Linked DNA regions of Luteolibacter flavescens. The protein of the gene in region 1 interacts with the protein of each later gene in a pairwise test. Links are inferred from orthologs where the notes say so. Each region holds a gene or a part of one and is shown in the gene's direction. Other genes may lie near its edges.

What was found.
Region 2: the proteins of cysE (region 1) and cysK interact in binary tests that used the Escherichia coli proteins (3 or more experiments, as listed by UniProt). The link is inferred for Luteolibacter flavescens from one-to-one orthologs.

Annotation. Positions count from the first base shown.
Region 1 is NZ_JAPDDS010000003.1:289,684-293,736, reverse strand. Bases 280-3,277 are described here. They hold cysE (serine O-acetyltransferase), read left to right. Parts: upstream 280-1,383; coding sequence 1,384-2,172; downstream 2,173-3,277. Other genes in these bases: OKA04_RS07005 (hypothetical protein), read left to right, coding at 2,233-3,252; OKA04_RS07015 (RrF2 family transcriptional regulator), read right to left, coding at 900-1,313; OKA04_RS07020 (GNAT family N-acetyltransferase), read left to right, coding at 304-909. Outside these bases: OKA04_RS07025 (S1C family serine protease), read left to right, coding at 1-265; OKA04_RS07000 (DUF4407 domain-containing protein), read left to right, coding at 3,680-4,053.
Region 2 is NZ_JAPDDS010000001.1:256,228-260,135, forward strand. Bases 792-3,644 are described here. They hold cysK (cysteine synthase A), read left to right. Parts: upstream 792-1,655; coding sequence 1,656-2,633; downstream 2,634-3,644. Other genes in these bases: OKA04_RS01065 (phosphoadenylyl-sulfate reductase), read left to right, coding at 792-1,435; OKA04_RS01075 (peroxiredoxin family protein), read left to right, coding at 2,761-3,644. Also shown: OKA04_RS01060 (NADPH-dependent assimilatory sulfite reductase hemoprotein subunit), read left to right, coding at 1-573; more of OKA04_RS01065, read left to right, coding at 701-791; more of OKA04_RS01075, read left to right, coding at 3,645-3,840; OKA04_RS01080 (glycosyltransferase family protein), read right to left, coding at 3,856-3,908.

The DNA of each region.
Region 1 (4,053 bases):
CCGTGGCTGGATCGGGCTCTACCTGCGCCCGGATGCAAAGTCGCCGCAGGTGACCCGCGTGCAGGAAGGATCTCCCTCCGCACTCGCCGGGGTGAAGACCGGCGACGTCCTGCTCCAGGTGGGCCCACGCTCCCTGACCGAGTATGCCGATGCGGTGAATGCCTTCTTTTTCCTGCGCCCGGGCGTTGCCACGCCGGTGAGGCTGAAGCGCGGGAACGAGGAGCTGACGCTCTCGCTCACTCCGGTCGAGCGCCGCGTGGATTGAGGCTTGGCCGCCGCGCTGGCTTTTGCCAGATCCGGCGCATGGAATTCGTGGTTCGCCGACTCGCCGGTGCCGAGGTGCTGCCCTACCTGGCGGATGCCGCTCGACTGCGCATCTCCGTCTTCCGCGAGTTCCCCTACCTCTACGATGGGGACGAGGAAAGCGAGCGGGGCTATCTCCGCAGTTACGCGGAGTGCCCGCAGAGTGTCTTCGTGCTGGCGGAGGCCGGCGGCCAGATAGTCGGGGTGTCCACGGGGCTTCCGATGTCGGACGCGGATGCCTCTTTCCGTGAACCTTTTGAAAAGGCGGGCATCGATCCGTCAGGCTGGTTCTACTTCGGCGAGTCGGTGCTCGATCCGGCATGGCGGGGGAAGGGGATCGGCCATGCCTTCTTCGATCACCGCGAGCAACACGCCATCGGGCTGGGCTTCTCGAAATTCTGCTTCTGCGCGGTCGTCCGGCCGGAGGATCATCCGCTGAAGCCGGATGGCTACCGGTCGAACGACGCCTTCTGGGCAAAGCGCGGCTACGTCATTCGGCCCGGCTTGAGCTGCAGCTTCGCTTGGCATCAGGTCGACTCGGCAGGGGAGGACGTGGAAAACGAGCTGATCTTCCGCACCCGGGAACTGCCGGCGGCTCAGATGTAGAACATCGGCGCTTCGGAGCGGTCCGCCAGTTGGACCAGAGTGATCCGCTCGAGGTGATCCTTCAGTTCCTTGGCGACCCTTTCCCAAGCGTTTCGCACCGCCACACCGCTTTCACCCTCGGTGTGGGTGGAGAAGGAGAGCAGCGAAGGCTCCACCGCTTCGACGATTTCGCGGAGGTTGATCGTGTCCGGCTTGCGCGCGAGCAGGTAGCCGCCGCTCTTTCCGCGTCGGCTTTCTACGAGTCCCGCACGACGCAAGTCATTGAGGATCTGCACGAGGAAATTGGCGGACACGGCTTCGCGTTGCGCCAGCTCGTCGAGGCGTGTAATCGTTCGCCCGTCGTGACGCTTGGCCAGTTGGGCCATCGCGCGGCACGCGTAGTCGAGCTTTTGGGAAATGCGCATGGAGGCAAAGCAGCACAGGCAGGATGAGGGCGGAAGCGCTAAGGCTGTTCGACTCTGTCAGTCGGAGCAGGTGGATTCCACCGGAATCTGGAATTGGATCCGAGAAGAGGCCGCCCGGGTGGCCGTGGACGAGCCGCATTTGCGGTCGCTGCTGGAGGATGTGGTCCTCCGCCAGCCCTGTCTGGGAGCCTCGCTGGGCGTCCGCTTGGCGCGGAAACTTGCCCGTGAGGACATGACGCGCGAGGAGCTCGGGCCATTGCTCGCGGGGATCCTGCGCGGTGAGGACCAGCTCGTGGAAAGCGTGGCGCATGACCTGCGCGCAATCGTCGAGCGCGATCCCGCCTGCCGCTCGCCGCTGGAGCCGCTGCTTTTCTTCAAGGGCTTCATGGCCATCTCCACCTACCGCATCTCCCACTTCCTGTGGCAGCGCGGGCGGCGCGAGCTAGCACTCTATTTCCAGAGTCTCGCCAGCGAGGTCTTCGGCGTGGACATCCATCCGGCGGCCCGCATCGGCTGCGGCATCCTGCTCGACCATGCGACGAGCTTCGTGGTGGGGGAGACGGCGATCATTGAGGACAATGTCTCCATTCTCCACGAGGTGACGCTGGGTGGCACGGGCAAGGACTCAGGTGACCGCCATCCCATCGTGCGCTCCGGCGTGCTGCTGGGTGCCGGGGCGAAAATCCTGGGCCGTGTCGAGATCGGCGAGGGCGCGAAGGTCGGTGCAGGCAGCGTCGTGCTGAATGATGTCTCGCCGCACTCCACCGTGGCCGGCGTGCCTGCCGTGGTGGTGGGAGTCAGCCGTGAGGATGCGCCTGCCTTGGAAATGGACCAGCGCCTCGGCTGCCGGGGACGATAAGCTCCTGCCTCACCGAAGGTAGCAGTGGTCACGGGTCTCGATCCGTGATACCTGACATTCATGAAATCCTTAGCTTTTGTCCTGCCTCTTCTCATTCTGGGGATGGCGTCATGTGACAAGGCCAAGCGGGCCGTCCATGCGGCGCGGGAAAAGATCGAGGGCTCGAAAGATCCCGAGCTGCCCTCTCAACCGGGCGGGGAGGTCGGGTCGGAGTTCGCAGGTCAGGTGGACTCCGGTGCGGAGGGCGTGCGCTTCCGTCGTGATCTGGCCTTTCCGACCAGCGTGGAGGCCCGCGTGACGGATCGGGCGACATTTCACCGCACACGCAAGATCTCGAACTCTGCCCTGGGGACGGAGACGCTGGTGCTGGAGGGTACGTTCGAGATCGTCGGTATGTTCCGCCGGGAGGGCTCCCGGCTCACGCTCGCGATCGAAAAGGCGGGCAAGGTGGTCGATCCCAAGGAGGCGATGGAGAAGGCAAAGGCGAAGGCCACGACTGGACCACCGCCGCCTCCGGGGCCGGTCAGCCTCGCCGGGGCGAAGGTGGAGTTCCAGCAGACCCGGCAGGGCTGGCAGCTCGCGCCTCGCAAGGGGCCGATGGATTTCAATCTGAAGGTGCTGGAGCAAAACCTCCTGCCAAATCTGCCGGGCATCCTGGTGCAGCACGGGCTGATGCCGCGGCGCCAGTGGTTTTCCTCGTCGCGTCGCTGGTCGGCCGGGGACACGCTGGTGCTGGAGGGGGACTCGCTGGCGCTGCTTTTCGATAGCGGGGCGAGTGGCAGGATCACGCTGACCTTTGAGGCGACGGAGGCAATGGAGGGGCATCCGTGCGGGCGCTTCGCCGTGGAAGGCGACGTCTCGATCAAGAACGACACCACCCTCGATGGGAATGCCTCGAGCGGCGAACTGACCATCCAGTCCGGGAAGGTTTGGTGCTCGCTCGTCCATCCGCTGGTCCTGCGGGAGGAATACAAGACCGTGAGGACGGTCACCCAAGGCCAAGGAAGCGGTCCCAAGCAGAAGCTGCAGGGGGAAATCGACGAGATGAAATCCCGCCAGTGGAAGAGCCTGAGCGAGTGACGAAGATTGCGGAAAAAAATCAGAGAAAACTGAAACAAAAATCCGGCTCACGACGTTATATTACATGTGAGGCAGCTGCGAGAGCATGACTCCTCCGAAATAAAAGGTCTTGTCAGGGAGGAGACTCCCGGCAGGTGGCCCGACCGCTTGAGCCTTAGGTTTTTGGGTTTTTCCTGAGGCACAGCGGTCGGGCTTCTTTTTGTACATTTGCGAAGACCTTTTGATGGCTTTTTCGTCATCTGATACTGTGTGAATTCATAGGAATCAGTTATCGATTGTAGGTGAATTTCTGATGTTTCAATCGGGAGTCTCCCGAGTGCGAATCGGCATCCGTTTTTGAGAGATCGCTTGGGAATGAAGCGTTTTCGCCACAAGCCGGGAGCGCAGCCTCGCTTTCCGGGAATATTCCCGTTTTCATCCGTCTTTTATGAACCGGTCAAATCCCTTCAAGCGTCTGTTTTTCTGGTTGTCCGGTGCCGGCACCGAGACCCTCGAGCAGTGCCCGAATTGGGAGCAGCGGAAGTATGTCGCCTTCGGGGCCACCGTGCTGGTGCCCTGCGCCTTCGCCTTCATCGCCTGCGCCTACGCCCTGTCCACCCTGACGGACAATGCCAAGGTGATCTACCCGGTTGCCGCGGTGTGGGCCTTCATCATTCTCACCATCGACCGTGCGCTCCTCGCGGGCTACCGGCCCTTCCTCTCGTGGTGGCGGAAGCTCTCGCAGTTTTCCCTGCGCATGCTGGTGGCGGTCCTGATGGGGCTCACCATTGCGCACCCGCTGGTGCTGCTGCTTTTCCGCGA
Region 2 (3,908 bases), on another replicon or contig:
CGCCTGACCGCGAACCAGAACCTCATCATCGCGAACATCTCCGCGAAGAAGCGATCGGAGATCGAGGCGCTGCTGGAGAAATACGGCATGCATCACAGCCACGAGCGCAGCGCGCTGCGACTGGCCTCGATCGCCTGTGTTGCCCTGCCAACCTGCGGCCTGGCACTCGCAGAGGCCGAACGCTACCTGCCGGAAGTGGTGACCGAGCTGGAAGAAGAGCTGGAAAACGCCGGCCTTCGCCACGACTCTATCACGATCCGCATGACGGGTTGCCCGAACGGTTGCGGCCGTCCCTTCATCTCCGAGATCGGCTTCGTCGGTCGCGGTCCGGACCGCTACAATCTCTACCTCGGCGGCGGGCACGCGGGCCAGCGGCTCAGCAAGCTCTACCGCCAAGACATCCACTCGAACGAGATCCGCGGGCTCCTGTCTCCCATCATCCAGCGATTTGCCAAGGAGCGGAATGCAGGCGAACACTTCGGTGACTACGTCATCCGCGCCGGCATCGTCGCCGAAACCAAGCAGGGCTCCGACTTCCACAAGAACATCAAGGAAGAGGCCCTCAAGAACTGAACCGACCATGAACCACAGGGAATGTGAAACCGGATACCAGCGGTGTCGTCCTTAGGCCGACCCACCGCTCCGTCTTTCCGTTTTTCGATTTCAATTCATTCCCTCGCGTTCATCGCGGTTTATCAAAATGTCCACCATCACTCGCATCGCCACCCCGACCGAAGCCGAAGCGCTCTCGGACGAACTCGCCCGCCTGAAGGCCGGCGAGCGGCTCAAGCTCCTGCACCAGCACTACGGCAGCCGGTTGGTTGCCTCGACCAGCTTCGGCCTGCAGGCGGCCGTCATGCTGAAGCTCATCGCTGACAATGCACCGGAGATCCCGGTCATCTTCATCGATACCGGGTATCACTTCCCGGAGACCTACCGCTATGCCGACCAGCTCGTGAAGGAGCTGGGCACGGATCTCCGCATCTATCATCCCACCCATTCTTCCGCCCGCATGGAAGCCCTCTACGGAAAGCTGTGGGAGCAGGGGAAGGAGGGCCTTGCCAAGTATGGCGTCTTCACGAAGGTCGAACCGATGGACCGGGCGCTGAAGGAACTCGGAGCCGACGTCTGGATCAGCGGGGTGCGCCGCAGCCAGTCCAGCACGCGTGCCGCGCGGGCCTTCGCCGAGCAGCAGAAGAAGACGCTGAAGGTTTACCCGATCCTCGATTGGGCAGACGCGCAGGTCTCGGTTTTCATGAACCAGCATGACCTGCCGCATCACCCGCTGGAGGCGGAGGGCTACGTCACCATGGGCGATTGGCACAGCACCGTTCCCGCGGTGAACGGACTCTCCGCTGAGGAGACCCGCTTCAATGGCGAGAAGTATGAGTGCGGTCTCCACCTGGACTCCGGCAACTCGGACTTCCAGATCTAAAGCCAGCCTCCGTTCGTCGCTCTTTCCATGAAATCCCCGCGCAGGCGATCACATGTTAGAGTAGGCGGAGGGATCCATACCGGCATGTCTCGCCCGGATGGCGGGGCTGCCGGACGGCGATCCGTCGTGACCGGCCGTGACGTAATTTGCCCTGTTTTTCCGTCGCATTCCGCGGCCAGCCCCCCTCAGACTCTCATCCAACATACCGCCCCATAAAGCTATGCCAATCGCAGACTCCATGGTTGCCACCGTTGGCAACACCCCGCTCATCCGCCTGAACAAGCTGACCCAGGGCCTCGGTGCCGAGGTGCTGCTGAAGGCCGAGTTCTTCAACCCGCTCTTCAGTGTGAAGGACCGTATCGGCAAGGCGATGATCGAGACCGCCGAAAAGGAAGGCTCTCTCAAGCCCGGCGGGCTGATCATCGAGCCCACCTCCGGCAACACCGGCATCGCGCTCGCCTTCGTGGCCCGCGCGAAAGGCTACCGCTGCATCCTCACGATGCCCGAGAGCATGTCGATCGAGCGCCGCGTGCTGCTGCGCCTGCTGGGTGCCGAGATCGTGCTGACGCCACGTGCGCGCGGCATGGGCGGTGCGATCGCGAAGGCGAAGCAGCTCCTTGAGGAAAACCCGGGCTCATTCGGTCCCGGCCAGTTCGAGAATCCCGCGAACCCGCAGATCCACCGCGAGACGACCGCCGAGGAAATCTGGCGCGACACCGATGGCAAGATCGACGCTTTCGTCGCAGGCATCGGCACCGGTGGCACCATCACCGGTGTCTCCGAGGTCATCAAGGGACGCACGGACCTGAAGACCTTCGCCGTGGAGCCGGTGGCCAGCCCGGTCATCACGCAATTCCGCAACGGCGAGGAGCTGAAGCCGGGTCCGCACATGATCCAGGGGATTGGTGCCGGCTTCATCCCGAAGAACCTCAATGTGGACATCATCGACGATGTGATCCAGGTGACCAACGAGGACGCCTTTGCCACCGCGCAGGCTCTCAACACCGAGGAAGGCATCCCGGCTGGCATCTCCACGGGAGCGAACGTCTGGGCCGCCATCCAGCTCGCGAAACGCCCGGAATTCGCAGGCAAACGCATCGTCACCATCGGTGCCTCCTCGACCGAGCGCTACCTCTCGACGCTTCTCGCCGAGAAGGTCCGCGAGGAAGTGTCGAGCCTCCCGGTCGCGGAGATCTGAGCCGTTGCCGACAGACTGATTCAAACGAGCGCCCCGTCCGGAAGGTCGGGGCGTTTTCATGTCCGGGATGTGTGAGACACCCTGAGCCAAGGGCTTGTCACGGGCGGGAGGGCAGCTAGCGTGAGGCATGCGTTTCCCACTCCTCGTCGCGTCGGTCCTCGTGGCCGGCAGCCTTTCCGCCCACGCCGGGACACCCCAGCAGGCGGACGGCATCCGTCGTTCCTACGAGGCGGATATCAAGGCATGGGTGCTGAAACTGCACGTGGCAGGCAGCGACGCGGAGCGCAAAAAGGTCGCCGAGGAACGCCCGGACGCAGCCGCGGCAGCGAAGCGGATGTGGGCGGCGATCCAGCCGAATCTGGCCGAGGCGTGGGTTGTGGAACCCGCCGCATGGCTGCTGAAAATTTCCGCAGGTCAGGTGACCGTGGGTGAGAACGGCATGGCCAAGCCCCTGCTGGGCGATGCTGGTGTGGCAATCCGTGCGGCGGTGGAAAAGCATCACTTGGCCAGCAAGAATCTCTCGCCGATGTGTCTCGCGCTGGTGGCCTCGCCCGATCCCTCGTCGCTCGCCTTGCTGGAAAAGATTGAGCGGGGAAACCCGGACAAGAAGGTTCAAGGCGTGGCCGCGCTCGGCATCGCCATGCTGCTGAAGGACCTCAGCGACGAACCGGAGGTGATGCGCCGCCGCCTGACCATGCTGAAGAAGGCCATCATTGAAAGCAGCGACGTAGAGGTGAATGGCGTGAGCGTCGCGAAGCTGGCGGAGGACGAGCTCTACATCATCCGCTTCCTCAGCAAGGGCCGCGAGGCACCGGATCTGACCGGCACCGACTCCGGCGGACGTCCGATGAAGCTCTCCGACTACCGGGGCAAGACGGTGGTGCTGCTCTTCTGGCGCTCCGAGGAAATCGGCACGGAGGAGCTTTGCGACATGGTGAAGAAGATCCGCGCGCGTTTTTCGGGACAGCCATTCGAGATCGTCGGCGTGAACCGCGATCCGCAGGCTACCCTGCGTCAGCTCCAGGCTTCCGGGCTGGTGGACTGGCCCAATTTCTCCGATCCGGATGGCAAGCTGACCGGCGAATACCGCGTGGGTATCTGGCCGCTCGCCTACGTCCTCGATGGTACGCGGAGGATCCACTACACGGGCGCGATGGGCTCCTTCGTGGAGCTGACCGCTGCCGCGGTGATGGCCGAGAAAAAGTGATCTTGGCGGGCCGGCTCAAGCTCCCGGATGAAAGACGTGAGCCGCCCACGGGGCTGACTTCCAGGCTT